3 regions of the Bacillus sp. XB1 genome follow, and region 3 is predicted to be linked to each of the others. Evidence: riboswitches for the same ligand, from Rfam matches in the RefSeq annotation. Region 3 holds a riboswitch; each other region holds the start of a gene.
The links. Region 3 has a riboswitch for S-adenosylmethionine ahead of ACK1U5_RS24535 (cyclase family protein). Riboswitches for the same ligand answer to the same signal wherever they lie in the genome.
Positions count from the first base shown of each region.

Region 1: linked by a shared signal. The riboswitch ahead of metK (methionine adenosyltransferase) and the one ahead of ACK1U5_RS24535 (cyclase family protein) in region 3 are both predicted to bind S-adenosylmethionine.
Region 2: linked by a shared signal. The riboswitch ahead of ACK1U5_RS26565 (MetQ/NlpA family ABC transporter substrate-binding protein) and the one ahead of ACK1U5_RS24535 (cyclase family protein) in region 3 are both predicted to bind S-adenosylmethionine.

Region 1 covers NZ_JBNRIL010000002.1:96,783-104,613, reverse strand. Annotated here, with positions in the region: gene ACK1U5_RS15775 (phosphatase PAP2 family protein) at 95-628, shown strand; gene ACK1U5_RS15770 (glycosyltransferase family 4 protein) at 641-1,783, shown strand; gene ACK1U5_RS15765 (molybdenum cofactor guanylyltransferase) at 2,065-2,667, opposite strand; gene ACK1U5_RS15760 (MogA/MoaB family molybdenum cofactor biosynthesis protein) at 2,664-3,173, opposite strand; gene ACK1U5_RS15755 (hypothetical protein) at 3,410-3,589, shown strand; gene ACK1U5_RS15750 (hypothetical protein) at 3,596-3,775, shown strand; gene ACK1U5_RS15745 (GNAT family N-acetyltransferase) at 3,796-4,320, shown strand; gene metK (methionine adenosyltransferase) at 4,362-5,561, opposite strand; SAM riboswitch class I at 5,731-5,852, opposite strand; gene pckA (phosphoenolpyruvate carboxykinase (ATP)) at 6,081-7,667, shown strand.
Region 2 covers NZ_JBNRIL010000007.1:73,755-81,585, reverse strand. Annotated here, with positions in the region: gene ACK1U5_RS26590 (sigma factor regulator N-terminal domain-containing protein) at 1-755, opposite strand, end outside; gene ACK1U5_RS26585 (RNA polymerase sigma factor) at 755-1,246, opposite strand; gene ACK1U5_RS26580 (SDR family oxidoreductase) at 1,661-2,437, shown strand; gene ACK1U5_RS26575 (methionine ABC transporter permease) at 2,476-3,144, opposite strand; gene ACK1U5_RS26570 (methionine ABC transporter ATP-binding protein) at 3,119-4,159, opposite strand; gene ACK1U5_RS26565 (MetQ/NlpA family ABC transporter substrate-binding protein) at 4,172-4,984, opposite strand; SAM riboswitch class I at 5,070-5,184, opposite strand; gene ACK1U5_RS26560 (NAD(P)-dependent alcohol dehydrogenase) at 5,264-6,172, opposite strand; gene ACK1U5_RS26555 (hypothetical protein) at 6,330-7,094, shown strand; gene ACK1U5_RS26550 (FAD-binding oxidoreductase) at 7,161-7,831, shown strand, end outside.
Region 3 covers NZ_JBNRIL010000005.1:78,291-86,121, reverse strand. Annotated here, with positions in the region: gene ACK1U5_RS24555 (FAD-dependent oxidoreductase) at 1-516, shown strand, start outside; gene ACK1U5_RS24550 (MFS transporter) at 660-1,961, shown strand; gene ACK1U5_RS24545 (nucleotidyltransferase domain-containing protein) at 1,975-2,757, opposite strand; gene ACK1U5_RS24540 (PRK06851 family protein) at 2,869-3,978, opposite strand; SAM riboswitch class I at 4,127-4,239, shown strand; gene ACK1U5_RS24535 (cyclase family protein) at 4,325-4,957, shown strand; gene ACK1U5_RS24530 (hypothetical protein) at 4,985-5,365, opposite strand; gene ACK1U5_RS24525 (ATP-binding protein) at 5,594-6,820, opposite strand; gene ACK1U5_RS24520 (S-adenosylmethionine decarboxylase related protein) at 6,958-7,831, opposite strand, start outside.

The sequences.
Region 1 (7,831 bases), on a different contig from region 3:
TTTCTTTACAAAACATTATTACTCCCTCAACAAAATCTTATTAAAATAAAAGCTAATATCTCCATATATATGTAGATGAGGGAGGAGAATTTTCATGAAGGTCAGTGGATTATATAAAATAGAATGTTACATTTTCAGAGGAATTAACCGCTACTTTGATCAAAAAACATTAAATATCTTTTTCAGCAATATTACTCATATCGGTAGCGCGACTTTCTCCATCGGACTCACACTTTTCTTTTTAATTTTCGCAAAGGGAACTTTGCATCAAGCTGCAATTGCAACTGCTATTTCGTTAGCAATTAGCCATATTCCTGTGCAAATATTAAAAAGGTGGTATCCGCGAAAACGTCCTTATTTAACAATTCAGGATGCAAAATATCCAGTCCATCCATTAAAAGACCACTCTTTCCCGTCTGGTCATACAACAGCCGTTTTCTCTGTCTTCATTCCATTTATTTGCTATAATCCAAGCTTACTTGCTTTCCTATTACCGTTAGCGTTATGCGTCGGTATTTCACGTATTTATTTAGGCCTTCACTATCCGTCAGATGTATTCGTCGGTATGTGCCTTGGCACTTGTTCTGGCATCATCTCTTTTTATCAATTCATCCCACTTTTCACATAAAGGAGTGATATGATGAGAGTCGCCATTTTTACCGATACTTTTACGCCACAAGTTAACGGGGTTGCGAAAACGTTAGAGCGATTAACACAATATTTTCAGAAAGAACAGATCGCCTATTCTGTTTTCGCCCCTCAGCATACAGCTGAAGATAATTTTGTAGCGAATGTGAATAAGATGAGAAGTATCCCGTTAACAATATTATATCCAGAATGTCGTTTTTCTTTTCCTACTCCGCGCATTAAACGGGAACTACTTTCCTTTAAACCTGACATTATTCACATTGCCACACCTTTCAACATGGGACTTTGTGGATTGTATTATGCAAAAAAGTTAAACATCCCAGTTGTCGGTTCTTATCATACTGATTTCGATGCCTATTTACGTTATTACAAAATCGAATTCCTCTCCAATATGCTGTGGAACTATTTAAAATGGTTTCATAGTCATATGCAAAAAAATTTTGTACCTTCCTTTGAAACATTACATCAATTAAAAAACAAAGGCTTTCAGACCCTCTCTATATGGGGACGTGGTGTAGATTGCACACTCTTTCATCCTGCTTACAATACAGACCTATTCCGAAAAAAATATAATATTACAGCGAAGTATGTCCTTTCCTATGTTGGACGAATTGCTCCTGAAAAAGATATTGATACACTGCAATACCTTATCGTTAAAACAGCACATACTCGAAACGATATTCATTGGCTCATCGCAGGAGACGGTCCTCTAGCAACAAGTTTACGTGAAGCTGTTCCGAAAACAAATATCACTTTTACTGGCTATTTACAAAGTACAGATTTAGCTGAAGCATATGCTTGTTCTAACATAATGGTGTTTCCATCAGCTACTGAAACATTCGGAAATGTCGTACTTGAATCACTCGCATGCGGTACACCTGTCATTGGTGCAAATAGTGGCGGGGTTAAAAATATTATTACAGATGGAAAAACGGGAGTTCTTTGTCCGCCTAAAAATGAAGATGCATTTCTATCATCCATTTATTTTTTATTACAAAATGAAGAAAAACTTGAGCAGATGGGAATATCAGCTTCATCTTTTGCGAAATCAAAGAGCTGGGATGAGATCTTTCGCGGTTTGCTTAACCATTATGAAGAAGTCCTGCAGCATAACGCATCAGAGTTGCTTGCTTAAATAGAAAAACTCCCTTCAAAAAAACGAAGGGAGTTTATTACATGGTCATAAATTTTAGTTTAATAAATGATACATAAGGTTAAACATTGTTTTATTTCTATATTAATTATATCAAAAATAAACATAACTAAACAGACTTGTAATAAAAACCCATAAAAATTAATATATGGTTATACAGTATTTTAAACTGTATAATGATTTTAAGAATTCCCCTTAAAATCAACTTACTCACATACCTTTATACAGTAATTGTTCCCCAATTCTGTATATCAAAAAACCTTTCATTCATTTGAAAGGTCTTTTTGAGCCTGCACATATTCTTCTTTCGTATTTACATTTATAAACCAATCCGCATTCGCTTGTACATCTTCTCCAGAAACATACTTCACATTACATTGTGATAAAAGCTGGCCCATACTTCTTTTTTCTTCCTGAAGTAAAGCATAAATCTTTTCTTTCACGCGGTTATGATACGCCGCAAGTAGCGGTTGTTTTCTTCCATTAATAATAGGTACAACCGCATCATATTCATTGCTCGTTTGCTCTAGTAAAATGGCAAACCATTGATGCGAAACGTTTGGTGCATCGCAAGGCATAATAGCGTACCAATCTGCTTCTATGTATTCCATACCTGATACAATGCCGGCAAGTGGTCCATTTCCTTTATAGTGCGGGATATCTTCTATAACAGGAACTTGTACGAATTGCTCTACTCGCTCTTTTATATCAGTATGGCTAATTACTACAATGTCTTGCAAAGTAGTTCCCATCACTTTCACAATATGCTCAACAAAAGTAGTTCCCTTCCAAATTGCTAACGCTTTCGGCTCACCAAATCTACTCGACATACCGCCCGCTAATACAATTCCAGCACACTTACTCATTGGCGATGCAGCTCAAATGTAATATGGCCTAATTCCGGTAAAATTAATTTATTCATCGCAAGTCGAACCGCTCCGCTAGACCCTGGCATCGAGAAGACTACTTTGCGCCCAATTGTACCACCAATCGCTCTACTTAACATTGCGCTGCTTCCGATATCTTCTAAATAACTAATCATACGGAACAGCTCACCAAATCCAACAATTTCTTTATCTAATAACGCTGATACTGCTTCAATTGTGACATCACGTTTCGTAATACCAGTACCGCCGTTTGTTAATACAACATCTACATCTTCCTTATGATAACCAGCTAACACCGCTTGCTGAATACTTTCTTTATCATCTTTTACAATTTCATAAAAAGTTACTTTATGTCCCGCTTCTTTTAACAATTCATGTAATAGTTGTCCGCTCTTATCTGTTTCTTCCGTACGTGTATCGGAAATCGTAACAATCTTGCAACGCACTTCTTTTGGAGCTTGTTTTTTATGTTCAGTTACACTCATTTTTTATCTTTCCTTTCTTAAAGACTTTTCTTCATTTTATCATACATACCTTTACACAATTATGTATGAAGCCAATCATGCGCCATGATACAATATAAGTATACTAACCCACAAAAAGGAAAGTGTACTTTCTTATACTCCTAGACTACACATCTTTAGCTACTCTTTATATTTTCTACATAATAGAATTCAATTTTAAAACTTGTACTAAAAAATAAATTGGAGGTCTACATTGTATGGAACTTTATAAAAAATTAACAACAACATTTATCCTCTTATTCATCGCTTCAATCACTGTCGGCTTTTCCTTAAAAGGCGCAATTCCATACGCTACATTAGTAAGCATTATATTCGCGACACTATTTTTACTAAGTAGTGCCTTTTGCGCAAGTAAAGCACGTCAAATGAAAGGTTGATCACATATGTTCAAAAAGAAATCAATCTTTTGTAAATCATGTAAAACAGAAATACAAACGTATGAAAAAGCGTGGATTCATATGCCCTTTCCGGCGAATGGCATGACGAATATGAAAAAGTATATTGAATTAGAAGGACAAATTTATTGTAGTTCGTGTGTTGAGATAATGAACAAAAACCAGTAAATACAAAAGGGGTGTTTACATTGTTTGAATCCAACCGTATCCAGTTACGAAAGTTTTCCGAAGATGATATTCTAACATATTATAAATGGCATAATGATATAGACGTTATGAGTTCAACTACACTCACTCTTGATAAATATTCCTTTCAAGACACAGAAAAACTTTGCCGGCAATTTATTCATTCTTCGAACTCTAAGAGCTATATCATTGAAGAAAAAGCTACGCATCTTCCAATTGGTATTACTTCTTTAATTCATATTGATTCGTATAATCGAAACGCTGAATGCATTATTGATATTGGTAAAAAGGATTACTGGGGGCAAGGTTATGGGCAGGAAGCTTTAACCCTATTATTGGATTATGCATTTTTAGAATTAAATTTACATCGCCTTTCTTTACGAGTATTTTCTTTTAACGATAGAGCAGTTAAATTATATAAATCACTTGGTTTTCAACATGAAGGAACTTGTAAAGAAGCTATATTCCGCAACGGCACTTGGCATGACATTGAACTCTTCGCTTTATTCCAACGTAATTATAAATAAAAAAAGCTTTGCGCTCACCGCGCAAAGCTTTTTTTCATATATTATAGACCAGCTTGCTCTTTTAAAGCTGCAGCTTTGTCTGTACGTTCCCATGATAGATCTACATCAGTACGTCCGAAGTGGCCGTAAGCTGCTGTTTGTTTGTAAATTGGGCGACGTAAGTCTAACATTTTAATAATACCAGCCGGGCGAAGATCGAAGTTGTTACGAACTAGTTCTACTAGTACGTCTTCAGATACTTTACCAGTGCCGAATGTATCAACTGAAATTGATACTGGTTGTGCTACACCGATTGCGTATGCAAGTTGTACTTCTGCTTTTTCAGCAAGACCAGCTGCTACGATGTTTTTCGCAACATAACGAGCTGCATATGCTGCAGAACGGTCAACTTTCGTTGCATCTTTACCAGAGAATGCACCGCCACCGTGGCGAGCGTATCCACCGTAAGTATCAACGATGATTTTACGTCCTGTTAAACCAGCATCACCTTGTGGTCCACCAATTACGAAGCGGCCAGTTGGATTAATGAAGAATTTCGTTTCTCCATCCATTAATTCTGCTGGTACTACAGCTTTAATTACGTGCTCTTTTAAGTCGCGATCGATTTCTTCCCATGTAACATCTGGGTGATGTTGTGTAGAAATTACGATAGTATCAACACGTACTGGTTTACCATTTTCATCATACTCAACTGTAACTTGCGTTTTTCCATCTGGACGTAAGTATGATAATGTATCATCTTTACGTACTTCAGTTAAACGGCGAGCTAATTTGTGAGCAAGCGAGATTGGAAGTGGCATTAATTCTTGTGTTTCATTACATGCAAAACCAAACATTAAACCTTGGTCTCCTGCACCAATTGCCTCAATCTCAGCGTCAGTCATTTGACCTTCGCGTGCTTCTAGCGCTTGGTCAACACCCATAGCGATGTCAGCAGACTGCTCATCGATAGATGTTAAAACAGCACAAGTTTCTGCATCGAATCCGTATTTTGCGCGTGTGTAACCAATGCCTTGAATTGTTTCACGAACGATTTTCGGAATATCTACGTAAGTAGAAGTCGTAATTTCCCCCGCTACCAATACTAAACCAGTTGTTACAGTTGTTTCACAAGCTACACGTGCATTTGCGTCTTTTGATAAGATCGCATCTAAAATTGAATCAGAAATTTGGTCACAAATTTTATCTGGATGTCCTTCAGTTACAGACTCAGATGTGAACAGATGACGTTTTTTTGTCATGTGGTAAACCTCCCTACAGTAATTGTATATATTGTACGGAACTCATCCTTAATTTGCCACAAACTGCGACATACATTTATTCTCCCACACAAGCATACAGAAAAACCTTTCCTACTTTACATAGAGGAAAGGTTTAATTTGCTACTTGCATACTGCTTTTTGCCCTTCGCTCTTATCGTTCGAGACCTGTAGCCTCGCACAGGTTTTAGCACCTATTCACCTGCATTTATCAATACAAGTGAGGTTGCTGGGCTTCATCGGGCCTGTCCCTCCGCCAGCTCGGGATAAGAGAGTATCCGTCCCAACCTATACTAAAGAAATGATATTCATTTGTCAATTAATATTCACATTTTCCTGAAAGTTTTTCTCAATACGCCTGAAATGAAATATTAATAGGGAAATAATGCATTCACACAAACAAAAAGAAATAAATAGTATACATTATTTATATAATTGTGTTATACTCTTGTTGGGGATTACGAGAAATATTTCATTAAATGAAAAGGATGGTATATAAATATGAGTACTGTGAATGTCCAAATTGGTTTACACGAATTATTGAACGGAAGCAATGCACAGATTCAACTAAGTGTTCCGCAATTAGTGGAAAAAGTATTAATGCGAAATGAAGGGAAATTAACTTCTACTGGTGCCGTTTCTGCTTCAACAGGAAAATATACAGGACGTTCTCCTAAAGATAAATTTATTGTGAAAGAAGCATCGGTTGCTGACAAAATTGCTTGGGGAGCTGTGAACCAACCGATTTCTGAAGAACATTTTAATAAATTATATACTAAAGTTTTAGAATACTTAAAAGAAAAAGAAGAGTTATTCGTCTTCAAAGGATTTGCAGGCGCTGACCGCAATTACCGCCTACCAATTCAAGTTATTAACGAATATGCATGGCACAATTTATTTGTACATCAATTATTCATTCGTCCAACTGAAGAAGAATTAACGACTCATGAATCAGAATTCACAATTGTTTCTGCACCGAATTTCAAAGCTGATCCAGCTGTTGACGGTACAAACTCTGAAGCATTCATTATGGTTTCATTCGAAAAACGCATCGTATTAATTGGTGGTACAGAATACGCTGGAGAAATGAAAAAATCAATCTTCTCTATTATGAACTTCTTATTACCTGAACAAGATATTCTTTCTATGCACTGTTCTGCAAACGTAGGTGAAGAAGGCGATGTAGCATTATTCTTCGGTTTATCTGGAACAGGTAAAACAACATTATCTGCTGATCCAAACCGTAAATTAATTGGTGATGATGAGCACGGTTGGTCTGATAACGGTGTATTCAATATTGAAGGCGGTTGCTACGCGAAATGTGTAAACCTTTCTCACGAGAAAGAACCACAAATTTTCGATGCAATCACATTTGGATCTGTTTTAGAAAACGTTATCATTAATGACCAAACGCGTATCGCAGACTATAACGATACTACTTTAACAGAAAATACTCGTGCTGCATACCCTATGCATGCGATCGACAATATCGTACTGCCAAGTGTTGCTGGACACCCAAATACAATCATTTTCTTAACTGCTGATGCATCTGGCGTATTACCTCCAATCAGTAAGTTATCAAAAGAACAAGCTATGTATCATTTCTTAAGTGGTTACACTAGTAAACTAGCAGGAACAGAGCGCGGTGTTACATCTCCGCAAGCAACATTCTCAACTTGCTTCGGTTCACCATTCTTACCACTTGATGCATCTCGCTATGCTGAAATGCTTGGTGAAAAAATTGAGAAACACGATGCGAAAGTATTCTTAGTAAACACTGGCTGGACTGGTGGCGAATACGGCGTTGGTAAACGTATGAACTTAGGTTACACTCGTGCAATGATTCAAGCTGCATTAAACGGTGAACTTGCGAAAACTGAAACAGCTAAACATGACATCTTCGGTCTTGAAGTTCCACTTCACGTACCAGGTGTACCTGACGAAGTGTTAATGCCTGAACAAACTTGGGCTGATAAAGCTGCTTACAAAGCAAAAGCAATCGAACTTGCAAATGAATTCAAAGCTAACTTCAAAAAGTTCGACAGCGTATCTGAAGACATTATTAACTTAGGCGGTCCAATCGCTTAAATTAAAACTTTCTGTTGGAATAACCCTTTACTCATATGAATAAGTGTCGTGTAACCGTAAAGTTTCGCGTACTCACCGACAAAACCCAATGCGGCTTAACGGTTACACACACTTACATAAAAAAGAAGCTTACGTGAAAACGTAAGCTTCTTTCTATATCTTAT
Region 2 (7,831 bases), on a different contig from region 3:
GATTTTAAAAACTTCTGGATATCTTTATCATGACCATCGTCATCGTATTGGTTAAGTGAATCAACGAACTCTTTATAGGCTTCTCCAGGTGACTTGTCTGGATTAAATCCATAAACGGGCATACCAGCAGGCCCTTTGCTTTCATCTCTAATTGGTGAGGTCATGTATAACCATACAATGTTTAAGTTGTCTGGAATCTTCTCTTTAATTTCTTGTAGTGTGTAGGGCTGGTTGAAAGAAATAGCAACTTCGGCAACATAGTTATTCATTTGTGAAACTTCCCCTAATTCATTTTGGACACCATCAAAATATTCCTTAATAGCGGGATTATAAAATGTTGCAAATTTTTTCTTTGTTTGTTTATCATACTCATAGAACTCTGTATCGGACCAATAAAATCCGGGTGTTAATTCATTGGTATCAATGTTGATACGGAGCCAACCATAGGAACTTGTTAAAGTGTTCCATGGGACTACATAACCATTAATATTTTTAGATCGATTTGATATAATATTGCCGCCAAACATAGTTGAATTACTTGTAACTTGAGAATCGATTTGCACATTAGGTTCGGCAATTGCATTATGTAAAAAGAGACTTTCGTGAAGCTTTGTCGAACTTTTCGCCGCAAAGTAATTGCCAACTTTATAAATTATAGGTATAAGCATGATTACAACGATAATTGAGGTAATGATGATTTTAAGTAACTGTTTTCTTTGAGCTTTTTTTAATGCATCTTTTAAAGAAGTATCCATTAAGGTTTTCCTCCTACTGTAGAATGAATTGTTTTACGTGCACGATGTAATTTTTGTTTTACGCTGTTCACTTGAATATCTAGTATTAGAGCGATTTCTTCATATGAAAAGTTGTAATAGTATTTTAAAAAGAAGGCTTCTTTATATTCTGGTTTTATATCTTTTAATAAATAGAAAATCTCATCTTTATTTAAAACAGCGTCTAATTCTCGGTCTGTATATTGTAATTTTGAATAAATATCTTCAGTTAAATAGATGTTCTGTTGCTCTTTTTTTCTCTTTAAGTCAATGTATTCATTTAATGCCACCCTAAAAAACCATGGTCGTATGTTACTCTCGGTTAGGTGATCTAGCAACGTATATACTTTATAGAAAGTATTTTGGATGATGTCTTCTGCATCTTCTTTTATAGCCCCTTTCGCTAGTAGTAGTTTGAACACTTCCTCCCCTAGATTGATAAGATAGGAGGTAAATATATTTTCTTTTCCCATCACTTTTCCTCCCTACACTTATACAACGAATAGGTAATGATAAATGTATACACTTAAATTTAAATTAGTTATTAACTATGGTTTATAGTACACGATACTTTATAAATAGGAGTGGTTATTTTATCTTTTGAAATATTAAATCTTTAGTGCTAAAATAAAATTTGGAGATATATGGAGAGGAGACAAAGACTCAATATGTGGATGAACTTGTAATGATTAGAAACTACTAGATAGATAAATTTTGCTCTCATAAGCGAGGGTTTATTTAGTTATCTGTAAATCATTCAAGGAATGCATATTTGGCTTGTACATCCCTTTTATAAGGATAGGTGCCTATTTTATGTATCTGTCTTTTTTGTGGGAAAGTTTATATCTCTTATATAAAATATGCGTCCTTTAAACTTGGAGGAGTATATGATGAACCAATTAAAAAATAAAGTAGCAGTTATTACAGGGGTAAGTCGTCTAGATGGTATAGGGGCAGCGATTTGTAAAGAATTAGCTGAATCAGGATACGATATATTTTTTACGTATTGGACAGCTTACGATAAAGAGATGCCTTGGGGCGTTGATAAAAATGAACAAATACAATTAAAAGAAGAGTTACTAAAAAACGGTGTTAAAGTATCAAGTATGGAGTTAGATTTAACTCAGAATGATGCACCAAAAGAGCTTATAAATAAAGTTACTGAACAATTAGGGTACCCTCATATATTAATTAATAATGCAGCATATTCTACGAATAATGATTTCTCTACGTTGACTGCTGAAGAATTAGATAAGCATTATATGGTAAATGTTCGTGCGACTACATTGCTCAGTAGTCAATTTTCCCGGGGATTTGATAAGAAATCTGGTGGTAGAATTGTTAATATTACTTCGGGGCAATTTCAAGGTCCTATGGCAGGAGAACTAGCTTATGCGACAACGAAGGGAGCTATTGATGCTCTTACTAGTACGTTGTCAGCAGAGGTAGCTCATTTAGGAATAACAGTGAATGCAATTAATCCAGGACCAACCGATACAGGATGGATGACTGAAGAGATAAAACAAGGGTTAAAGCCGATGTTTCCTTTTGGCAGAATTGGTGAGCCAAGGGATGCAGCTAGACTCATTAAATTTTTAGTAAGTGAAGAGGCCGAGTGGATTACTGGGCAAGTTATTCATTCAGAAGGTGGATTTAAAAGATAAAAAAGAAGGCATCTCACCAGGGTGAGATGCCTTCTTTTTTAATCTTTCTTCAATCTTCGTGCAACACCATTCCCTAAAGACTGTAATCCTTGAACGAGGATAATTAAAATAAAGACGGTTGCATACATTACTTCAGGCTCGTAGCGTAAATGTCCGAAGCGGTATGCTAAATCCCCTAGCCCGCCAGCACCTACAAGGCCAGCCATTGCTGTTGCGCCGATTAAGCCGATCGTTGCGATTGTTAATCCGAGTACAAGGGAGGAACGAGCTTCTTTCACCATGACGTGCCAAATGATTTTTATAGTAGAGACTCCCATCGCTTGGTAGGCTTCAATGACACCGCGATCGACTTCTAGTAAAGCTGTCTCCATTAAACGTGCGATATAAGGGGCTGTGAAGACGACAAGCGGTACGATAACACCTTGCACGCCAATGGACGTTCCCATTAGAAATTTTGTAAAAGGTAAAATAAAGAATAATAGAATGATAAATGGAAGAGAGCGAATGATATTAATAATTGTATTAAGAATAGGATAGATGATTTTATTTTCACGCTGCCCACCAGGTCTCGTTAAAACAAGTGTGACGCCAAGTGGTAATGCAATAAGGATCGAGATGAGTAATGAGATAGATGTCATTTGAAAGGTTTGGATTGTGGCTTCCCATATGACTTTACCCCATTCATCCAAAAAGGACTTGTTTCCCATAATCTGTTCTACCTCCTTCTACGATGATTCCTTGCTCTTGTAAAAATGATAAAGCATGGTGGATTTCATTTTGTTCCCCTTGCATATGAACGACTAGTTTCCCATATGCTTCATGTTTTAACTGCGTAATATTACCGGATAAAATATTCGGATACACTTGGAAACGTTTTGTGGCAACGGCTAAGGCAGGTTCCCCTGAAGTAGTGCCAATAAATGAAAGTGTTACAATTTCTCCAGTACTTTGTAGTTCTTTCTGTACCTCTTTTGGAATTTTCGCTGCAAATGCGCTATTTACAAATTTCTTCGTGGTTACATGTTGTGGGTTTGTGAAAATATCTTTTACAGTCCCACTTTCGACTACAGATCCATGTTCCATAACAGCAACGCGGTCACATATACGCTGGATGACATTCATTTCATGTGTAATGAGTAAAATCGTAATTCCGATTTCTTCGTTAATCTTTAATAACAAATCAAGGATAGAATCGGTTGTTTCGGGATCTAATGCGCTCGTTGCTTCATCACTTAATAACACTTCAGGTTCATGTGATAGCGCACGAGCAATTGCAACACGCTGTTTTTGACCACCAGAAAGTTCGCTTGGATACGCATCTTTTCGATTAAAAAGATCGACAATGCGTAAATACTTTTCTACTCTTTTTTCAATTTCTGCTTTTGGAATGCCAGCAAGCCGTAACGGTAATGCGATATTTTCATAAACGGTAACAGTTTTAAGTAAATTGAATCCTTGGAAGATTATTCCGATTTTTTGTCTCGCTTTTGCTAGTTCTTTTGTCGATAACGTTGTTAAGTCTTGTTCGTTTACAATGATATTTCCTGTCGTTGGTTTTTCTAATAAATTTACACATCGAATCAATGTACTTTTACCAGCGCCACTATATCCAATGATTCCAAATACCTCGCCTTTTTCTACTTTAAGGGAAGTAGACTTAAGAGCCTCAACATTCCCTTTTTTTGTTGTAAATACTTTGGATATGTTTTTTAATTCAATCATTATCGTCAGCTCCTACCAAGATGGTAAAACTGAACCATCAAATTTTTTCTCGATAAACTCTTTTACTTCCTTAGACTGATAAGCTTTCTTTAATTTATTTACAACGGCATCATCTTTATTTTCAGTACGAACAACGACCCAGTTCACATATGGTGAATCTTTTCCTTCGCGGAAGATAGAATCTTTCGCTGGACTTAATTTTGCACCTAATGCAAAGTTTGTGTTAATTGCAGCTGCTTTCACTTCACTTAGTTGCGTTGGTAATTGAGATGCCTCTAATTCGACAATCTTTAATTTTTTTGGATTTTCAATTACATCTTTTGCAGTCGCTTTTTCTGTAGCCTTTGGATCAACTTTTAAAACCCCTGCTTTTTCAAATAATTTTAAAGCTCGAAGTTCATTCGTTGGGTCATTTGGTACAGCAATTGCGTCGCCCTCTTTTAAGTCTTTTACATCTTTTATATCTTTAGAATATACGCCCATAGGGAATGTTACTGTTGAAAATACTTCAGCTAATTTCATATTGCGTTCAGCTTTAAATACATCTAAATACGATTTCGTTTGGTAGCTATTTACATCAAGGCTTTTTTCATCTAAAGATACGTTTGGCGCTACATAATCATTAAATACTTTTATATCAATTTCGAGACCATCTTTTGCTGCAACTTCTTTTACCTTTTCAAAAATTTGTTCATGTGGTCCACCTGTTACACCGACAGTAATCTTTTTCTCGTCTAATGCTTTTACCTCTTTATCTGAACTCACGCTACATGCGCCTAATAATAATACTGCTCCGCTTACAATGCTTAATAATACCTTTTTCATCTATAAATCCCCCTTCATATACGTTCCAAAATAAAAAGCACCTCCCAAAAATAAGAGAGGTGCCGAATAGACGAAATAGATTCCTCTCTTATCTTCCAAAACGAAAACTCGTTTTGCAGGAATTAGCACCTTAGCTTATACGTCATAAGCTCGGTTGCCGGGCATCATCGGGCCAGTCCCTCCGCCACTCTTGATAAGAGTATGTGTATGTAGTTTTGAATATGGTACTAATAGTAAATCGTATAAAAAGAATTGTTAATGATATTTTCTGAATATATTTTATTTTAAGATAATCGAAACATTCCCCTTTTTATGTCCTTTTTCTACATATATATGAGCTTCAGCAATTTCTTCTAATCGGTAAGTTCTATCAATAACAGGTTTTAGCTTTCCTGTTTCAGCTAGTTGTTTTAGTAGGTTCATATCTTCTTTACTGACCTTTGCCATCATTCCGTTCACAGATACATATTTTCCATTAGGCATTAATGCATCTGTACAAAGAGACTTTTTATATTTTCCAACTGCATCAAATATAATATCGTAGTGCTCGCCCTGCTTAGTAAAATCTTCTTTCATATAATCAATTACGTTGTCTGCCCCTAAAGCTGTTACTAATTCGAAATTCGAACTACTACAAATGGCTGTGACAGTCGCCCCGAAGTATTTAGCAAGTTGTATGGCAGCTGTCCCTACTGACCCAGAGGCGCCGTATATAAGTACTCGTTGCCCTTTTTTTATCTGTCCTTTTCTAAGGAAGTGCAATGCTGAAGTTCCGCCGAAAGGAATAACGGCAGCTTCTTCATATGTCACATTGGTAGGTTTTAATGCTATTAATCCACTTTCATGCACGCATGTGTATTCCGCATAACCACCAAGGTTTAGTTCTGTTAATGCAAAAACTTGATCTCCTTTTTTAAATTGTGTTACATCTGTTCCAATGTCTTCGATTTCACCGGATAACTCTACGCCAAGTATAGGTTTTCTCGGTTTTCTGAAACCTAATATGATCCGCATAGGAATCCAAAATAAGAGGGGGCTATTAAAGCCACGTATTCTACAATCTCCAGTCGATACACTTGTTGCGTGAATTTTAACTAATACTTCATTTTTTTTAGGTTTAGGCTTTTCTACATTTTGAAGCTGGAGAACATTAGGTGGTCCGTACTTTGTACAAATAATCGCTTTCATAATGACCTCCTGAAATGAGTTGTTATTATTTACATCATATTTAAACTTTTTCTCAAACATGTTGTTATATAGGAAATAAATTTAAAGATAAATATTACGAATTATATAGATTTCATAGGAAAAGAGATGATATTATTTTTGGGAAGGAGGGGACGTTATGAAAAAACTTATTTTAATTTCAAGTTTAGTACTTGCAGTCGGTCTAGGAGTAGGGTGTAGTAATGAGAAAACAAAAAAGACTGACGAACCGAAAAAAGAAGCTGTGCAGAAAGAAAAGGAATTAACAGCGAAGGATGTTTTTAATAAAGCGAATGAAGCTTTTAAAAACGAAGAAAATGTAACGATGACATATGATGTGGGAATAAAGGCTGAAGGAACAGAGATGAATGTAATAAAGGCTAAAATGCAACTAGAGCCGAAGAAAAGAAATTCTCGTTCTGAAATGAATGTTTCTGGTACAGAGGTTGTTGTTTATGATGTGGGTGGCAAAATTGCTGGTCAGTTAAAAAATCCTAATACGGGTGAAATTATGTCTGTACCAGAGGAACAATTGAATGCTAACGGAATGAACGCGACTCAAGGAATGGTAGATAATTTAGAGATTCCATCGGAAATTTTAAATAAAGTGAAGATGGAGAAAATTGGAGATAATTATAAGCTGAAGTTTGCATTAAAAGGGCAAGAGACAGAGAGTATGCTAGCTAGTATGGATGAAAAGCAGAAACAAATGCTACAAGGCCAAAATGCAAAGATAGAAGAAATAGATGGGGAATATATTATTACAAAAGATTTTAAATATGAATCAGCAAAGATAGATATGGTTATGAGTAGCAATGGTGAGGATAAAGCGCACATTATTACGGATGCAAAGTTTACATCGTATGATAAATTTGATCCAATACAATTGCCAGCAGCAAAGTAATCACTGTCAAGAGAGGTACCTGAAAGAAAGGGTATCTCTTTTTGTTGCTAATAAGGAGAGTGTCCTTTGAAAAAAAGAAAGATAGCAGCGGTCATTGTCGCATATACGGTTTTGCTTGCAACGTCTGTACATACGTATAAAAAACAAATTGATCATCCTATTATGAGTGATGTAGGTAAATTGCTTCCGACAAAAATAAAACGTGTTGAAAGTGCTACGGAAGAGCACTCGTTAATAAAATTAGTGCGAGATGCAAAAGTTTCAGGAGAGAAAATTTCCATTGCAGGCATGCAACATAGCCAAGGAGGACAGACATATTATCCGAATGGCACGATGCTCGATATGAAAGGATATAATAAAATATTAGAATTTGATCCAGAGAAGAAGCGGATTACAGTTCAAAGTGGTGTCACCTGGAATGATATTCAGAAGAAAATAAATCCTTATGGCCTTGCGGTACAGGTCATGCAGTCTCAAAATATTTTTACTGTTGGCGGTTCATTAAGTGTAAATGTACACGGGCGTGATATTCGTCATGAGGCACTGATTGATACAGTAGATTCATTTAGATTGTTAATGGCAGATGGCACGGTACGTAATGTAAGTAGAGAAGAAAATGCAGAGTTATTTCCATATGTCATTGGGGGTTACGGTTTATTTGGAGTTATTTTAGATGTGACGCTGAAGTTAACAGATGATGAATTATATGAAATGCACACGAGAATGATAGATTATAA
Region 3 (7,831 bases):
CTAGATAAGCTTCCTTATATCGGACATATTAACGAAAGAAATCCAAATATCTTTGTTGCAACTGGATATCGCAAATGGGGCATGACAACTGGAACTGCTGCCGCTCACCTACTGAAGGACTCCATCCTAAAAGTCCACAGTCCCTATAAAGAACTGTATGCACCATCACGCTTCCATGCAAATCCAGATATAAAAACGTTCCTCTCCCAAAACATTGATGTTGCGAAACATTTAATTGAAGGTAAGATTGAAACCGCATTACGTAAGCCAGAAGATCTCGAAGTTGGTGAAGGATCTGTCGTACATGTTAACGGTAAACGAGCAGGTGCTTATAAGGACAAAGAAGGAAAATTACATATCGTCGATACAACTTGTACACATCTCGGCTGTGAAGTTGAATGGAATAATGGTGATTGTACTTGGGATTGCCCTTGCCATGGTTCTCGTTTTTCAATTGAGGGAGACGTTCTTGAAGGCCCAGCAGATCAACCGTTAAAACGAGTTGATAATGAGTAAACAAATAAAGAAGTTCAACAGAATTACGGTTGAACTTCTTTATTTGTTATAAAATCTTTTCAGATAAATTTCGACACAGGGAGGGAAATATTAACATTAAATAAAATAATATATTCATCTACAAATTAAAAGGGGTGAATATTATGCAACCTTCAGCTCCACCTCATCTAGAATCTACAGAAACTATCTTTTCAAGCTCTATTACAAAACTTGTTGTTTTTATTTGTTGGCTAGCCATTTTAGCTGATGGATATGATTTAGGTATTTACGGTGCCGTTCTACCAAAGCTCCTAGAAGACAAAAGCTGGGCGCTATCACCAGCGCACGCTGGTACAATTGCAAGCTATGCTTTATTTGGGATGTTTATTGGGGCTATTCTAGTTGGAACGATTACAGATCTAATTGGGCGTAAATGGACGCTTATATGCTGTTTAGCACTTTTTTCTATCACAATGGGTTTAGCGGCTATCGCTTCTTCTCCTGAGTTATTTGGATTATCTCGATTTATAGGAGGAATCGGATTAGGCGGTGTTATCCCAACGGCTTCAGCACTTACTGTTGAATATTCACCAAAAAAAAGGCAATCTTTTATTTATGCTCTTATGTTTACTGGCTATCCTTTAGGTATCGTATTAGGTGCTATTTTGTCTATGTTTATGTTAGAAGATTTCGGATGGAGAATTATGTTTGGTATCGGAATGATTCCACTACTCCTCATTCCTTTCATTATTCGCTATTTACCTGAGTCCATTCAATTTTTATTATCACGTAATCGCCAAGAAGAAGTGAACCAAATTCTTAATCGTTTTCAAATTGAATTTCATGTAAAAAATAAAACTCATCAAGCTCCATCCACTATACGAAAGAAAAATGGATTTTTTACTTTATTCTCAAAAGAATACATAAAAGCAACACTACTTTTTTGGATCACTTATATAATGGGAATGTTTTTAATATACGGTTTAAATACTTGGTTACCACAGATGATGCGCCAGGCGGGATATCCTCTTGGATCTAGTCTGTCTTTTCTACTTATGCTAAATATTACCGCAGCTGTTGGTGCGTTATTCGCTGGAGCAATTGCTGATCGTATAGGCGCAAAAATTGTTATTAGCATCTCTTATCTTATGGCAGCCATATGTATCGGACTATTAACAATTAAGCCATCTGTTACAATCATTTATCTTTTAATTGGCCTTGCTGGTATTGGATCGGTCGGTATTACTCAAATATTAAATGCATATGTAACACAATACTTCCCATCACATATCCGAGCTACCTCCTTAGGCTGGGGACTGGGACTTGGCCGAGTTGGTGCAATTGCTGGCCCTATTCTCATCGGTATTATTATGACAATGCAATATGACTTAGCATGGAATTTTTACTTATTCTCCTTTGCAGGTCTTATCGCAGCTATATCTGTTTTCTTCATTCCTACAAAATAAAAAGAGCACAAACTTACTTGTGCTCTTTTTCATATGCTCCAAACAGCATGTCTCGAAATAGTGTATTTAAAATTTCAATATCGATCCCTGATCCCTTTTCAATTCCTTTTACATATTGCCCATAGTAATGAATTTGTTCTTCTAAAAATTGATTTAGCACCTTAATTTTCAATCCAACATCTAATTCAGTACCTGCTTTTTTCTTTATTAACAACTTTTCAATCTCATCTAACACACTACGTTCTAATGGTAATTCTGTAATCAATCGATCAAATTCTACAGGTGGTAAAGTTGCTTTCTCTTCTAGCCACTTACAAGCTAAAATAGGACGTAATACATAAAAGTACTTTTTCAGCTTTACATTCTCACCTTGCAAAAATTCACGATAATTTTTCGACGCCATATGTAAATAATGATATATCGTTGCTTTTGGATCAAAATTCTTCTCACTCATCTGTTGAAGTAGTTCTGGAAAATTAGAGTTTTTCGAATAAAAAATTGGTGATCGAATCCACTCAAGTAAAGCTGGGTTCGACTTCGCGAATAGTTGCAACGCCTTTTTAATATCCCAACCACTTATATCTAAATCATCACTAATTGGATATTCAATTACATCACGTTTGTCATGAATTGATAAATACCATTCTACCGGATGTATATAAACAAACCTAACATCATAATCGCTATCTTTCGATGGAAATCCCCAAGCACGACTCCCTGATTCCACCGCAAATAAAATTTTTACATCATTCTCTTTTTCAATTCTTTCTAACTCCAACTCGATTTTCTCTCTCATTTCATAACATCTCCATTTTTTGATTATTTCCTTGGAAATTCGACAATACACTATTAATTTTACTACATACTAAAAAAACTGTCAGAAATTACTGACAGCCTAATAAAACTTCTATTGTTGCTTTTCGATTACAGTAGCAGCAATTCGTTCAAACTCTTTTTGAATCTCCTCTTTATATGCATCTACTATTGAAAAATCCATAGCAGCAATATAAATTCGTTCTAATTTATCACGAACCGATTTTGCTTTCGCTAAGAAAGACATTGCCTCATTCATTTTTGCTTTATACTGAATGGAAACATCACGAATTTCCTTCGCATATTTCTCATCAGTCCCTGGCGTAACAATAAGGGCATACATATCAATAATTTCATCACCCTCACGACTTGGAAAATATTCATGCGGTGCGGTGCTATCAAAAATTGCAAAGCCTAATTCTCTTACGATAACCATATCAAGACTATGCGGGTCAAATCCGCAATGATATACTTCAACTTCAAATCCTTTTTCTTCAGCTGCCTTAGCTAACTTTTTGAGCATCGTTGATTTTCCAGAGCCTGGGCGGCCTTTTATAAAATAACGATGTGGTAACCCTTCTGTTAAATTAGGAACAAAGTCAACTGCTCCTTTCGGTGTTGCAGCTCCTAAAAAACGATGTTTGACAAGCGATTGTCTCCCGCTTTTATCTGCAAATAATTTCTGGATTAGCTGATCGGTTAGTTCATTTGCTTTATTAAAATTTATATTATCAATATATATCTTCTCCCACTCATCATGTATAACCAATGCCTCTTTAAAACGTGCGTAAGCAGACTGAAAAGCTTTGCTTGCTTCTGAAACAAATCTTTCAATTTCTAACTTCTGCTTTCTTAGTTTATCTGAGTCCCAAGCAATTCCTAAATTTATATACTCTTCAACAACTCCTGGCATTTTTGGCTCAATAACATGCGGTGATGTCCCATCAACAATTCCTACTTTTAATTGTGGGATAATTACACCATCAACCGATTTATTGTCAGAAGAACAATGTAAAAATTCAATATCATATCCTTTTCCAACCCATTCACGACCTATTGCCTTTATTAAAGAAGATTTTCCCGTTCCTGGACCACCCTTTAAGATAAATAATCTGTCTAATCCTTTTAAATTCTCTTCGTATAAATTGTGAAATCCCCTAGCTGTATTACCACCAGCATAATAATTTAATACATTTCCTGTCACTGCACTCACTCCTTCGCAGCATTCTATTTACATAAGCTACAATATGCGAGCGGCTTTATTTGGGTGAATACCTATTTTGTATTGCACATAAAAAGGAAATGAATTACAATTTAACTATCAGAAAATTAAGATTCCGAAACTGAATACTTCTTTATCAAGAGAGGCAGAGGGACTGGCCCTTTGAAGCCCAGCAACCTCAGTTTATACGAACTGAATAGGTGCTAATTCCTGCAAAATGCATTGCATTTTGGAAGATAAAACTCAATTAGCATGTAAAGCTCATCTTTCTTGATACTGAAGGATGAGCTTTTTATTATTTGAAAAACATATATTGGAGGTATGTAAAATGAAAGTAATTGATTTATCGCAAACATTTGAAAATAATATGTCTCAATTTCCTGGAACACCTAAAATACAACTAGAAGCTGTTACAAGTGTTGAAGAATCAGGCTATCAAGTTACAGATTTTCATTCTGTCGTTCATGTTGGCACGCATTGTGATGCTCCTGCGCATTTTATTTCAGGCGCAACGACCATCGATCAATTACCGCTGGATCAATTTGTAGGTGAAGCTGTTCTTATTGATGTAACTCATGTACAAGAACGAAAACTACCTAAAGAAGTACTGCACGATGCTGATATAAAAGAAGGAGATATTGTTATTTTCCATTCCAATCTATCTACTAAATGGAACACGGAGGCGTATGAGAAAGAAGCTTTTTATCTTTCTGAAGAATTAGCCGAGGAACTAGTACAATTAAAAGTAAAATCTGTCGGTTTAGATTTTATTTCTCCTGATGAGGTAACGACAGCAACATCACCAATTCATCACATACTACTTGGGAATAATATTTATTTAATCGAAAACTTAACAAACTTAGATGCCATTCACACGAAACGTTTCTTCTTCTCAGCAGCACCTTTAAAAATTAAAGATAGCGACGGTGCTTTTGCAAGAGCATTTGCTGTAATTTTTTAAACAAACTATACAAAAAAGCAAAGATCATCATTGACCTTTGCTTCTATTTTTTTTATTTAAATTAAGAAAGAATTGCTCAACATGAGGACGTAACCAAGCTAAATAATCCTTCTCTTTCTTCTTTGTACAAGCTATTTCTTCCCCATCTACCATTTCAACAAGTTCTAGTTCTAACAGTTGCTTCGTGAATGCTAACATATTCACTTCTTCGGATGGATACTCTTCTTTTAATTTCTCCTCAATTTCCCCCAATAAAAAACCGTCACGCATCATTGCCAATGCATCAATCCAAAGTGGCGGCATTTCATACTTTTCTCCTGTAATTGTGTCTTTTACAGTATAATTCTTTTGCTCTTTTCGAAATTGAATCGTGTGTAAACATACAGTCGAATTTAATGTTAATTCCATCATACCACCTCTTTCATAATATCTGCATAGAAAAAAGGATGCGCGTGCACCCCTTCTTATCTTTTCATAACACTACTGAACCGTTACATGAGCAATCAATCTCATGTCGATATTTTCCTCCATTATAAACGAAGTATTTTATAAAAAAAACCCTTCTTGAAACATTTTATAAAATGTTTATATTTACACAACAAGAACACTTTTCTGAAAAATCTTTTCTCAAATACATTAAACGGTCGGCAGAAAAATTTCTACTTTCGTTCCTACTCCTAGACTACTTTGGATCGTGATACTCCCTTGATGTTCCTTAATAATTTTATATGTAATCATTAATCCAAGTCCTGTACCATTCTCCTTTGTTGTGTAAAACGCCTTGCCGATTTTTTCTAACTTCTCATTCTCTATACCACATCCTTGGTCTTCAACAGAAATACACAAATGTCCTTGCGTTTTTTGATATGCACGGATATGAATTTCTCCACCCTCTGGCATTGATTCTATTCCATTTTTAATGATATTTAATAACACTTGTTTTAATTGCTTATCATCACCGTTTATAGCCGGTAGATTTCCATCTACTTGTAAATTACATTTAACTCTATATTGCGTTGCATAACTTTCCATTAGATGCACAACATATAGAAGGGTGTCTCGTATATTACACCTTTCATAATTTGTTGGCTTTGGTTTCCCTAACAACATCAATTCACTAACAAATCCATTAACCCTTTCAATTTCTTGTAGCATAATGTCGTAGCTCATCGTATCAGTTGGATTTCTTTCTTTTTGCATTTGCGTAAACCCTTTTAACGCTGTTAGTGGATTTCGAATTTCATGGGCAATTGTTGTAGACATAGTCCCAATCACAGCTAAATTTTCCGTCTCTTTCATATTGTTCATCATTTCAACCACTGTTCTTACATAAGATTGAAATCGTTTTAATAAAGAATGTGAAATAATGAAATAAAATACACATAAAACAAGTGGAATTATCACTTTTAAATCTTGTAATAGCAATGTGAAAAATACGTACTTTCCAATTACACTAAAGGAAACTAAATAAAAGTATTTTCTATTCACGAAAACTGGGGCAAATAAAATTAACAGCATTTCTACCATACTACCATGTTCAAAAGGTCTATCCGTTCGCAAATAAATCATTAAATTATTAACAAGATTGATAAACATGTATCCAAATAAAAATAAATATTTTACAGAATATACATACCCTCTTTTTTGAAGATATATAGAAATAGGAAATAATGCTATTACAAATATAGGCACACCTATCCCAAGACTACCTTCTGGCCACCCTACCGCTGTTCCACTAATATTCATAGCAGGATATACAAAATAATATATAGCGTCATATAAAAAGAATATAATATAAAATAATAATATAAATACCTTTAAGGCTCTTCTTTCTTCATAAATCAAGCTCTTGTATTTGTTCATATAAAAACTCCCCTTGATCGATACAAAAAACTTTCATTGTTATCTCCTTAAAGTATAAGTATGAAATTGCTTTCAGGGCAATATTTAACCTTATAATACTAAAAGGAAGGAGATCTCTCCTTCCTTTTAGTAACAACTTATATCCACCTTACCCTATCATGTAACAATCCATCAGTAAAATTATTATGCCCTATTACAAAATCCTTCATATATAAATTTAAATACTCACCGTACTTACTTTCTGTATTTAATAACAACTCCTCGACGTAATAAGCACCTTGTTCAAATTGATCTAAAAGTAAACTAGACAAGCCCGCATAAATTCCGCACCCTACCTGAAAATACGTTGCATTCGTTTTATATTTACGAAAAACTTGGCTACTATTCATTACATTATACATATATGTCTCACTATTTTCATAAACGAGTAACACACCGACCAAGTCCTCTCCAGCAACCTCTTCTTCCGCTGGATTAAACACTTTACGATTCCAGTTCCATAAATCTTCTACTTGATCTAAGTTCTGTCTAATTATATTTGTTGTATACTCATTAATTCGGTAAAGAAAACCAACTTCCATATTGAAGTTTTTCCCTAAAATTAATACTTCCTCATGTGGCATTAAACAACCATAGAATTCTTTTTCTCCTAACTTCACTTTATACTCTGAAGCATATACATCTTCATAAAAGTAAAGAGGCCGATGATGACTCATATACATCGGATAACTCCAGATTGCTTCATCTAAAAATCGCTCTACTGCCCATGAAGCATAAAGTGTATGTGGCTTTATAAGTGCTGTATCATGCAAAAACGACGTGTCATGTTCTACAATATAACATGCTCTTGGCCTTTCATTTGGTCGTTCCTTCATAAGCTCAACAACCATCCATTGAACAACACCTGGATTCATACCTGAACCTATAATCGCTTTTGTATTTGTAAATTTCTCTTTCTCCTTCTCAAACCTTGTATATCTTTCCGTAAGCTGAAAGCCGATTAAGCTGTCG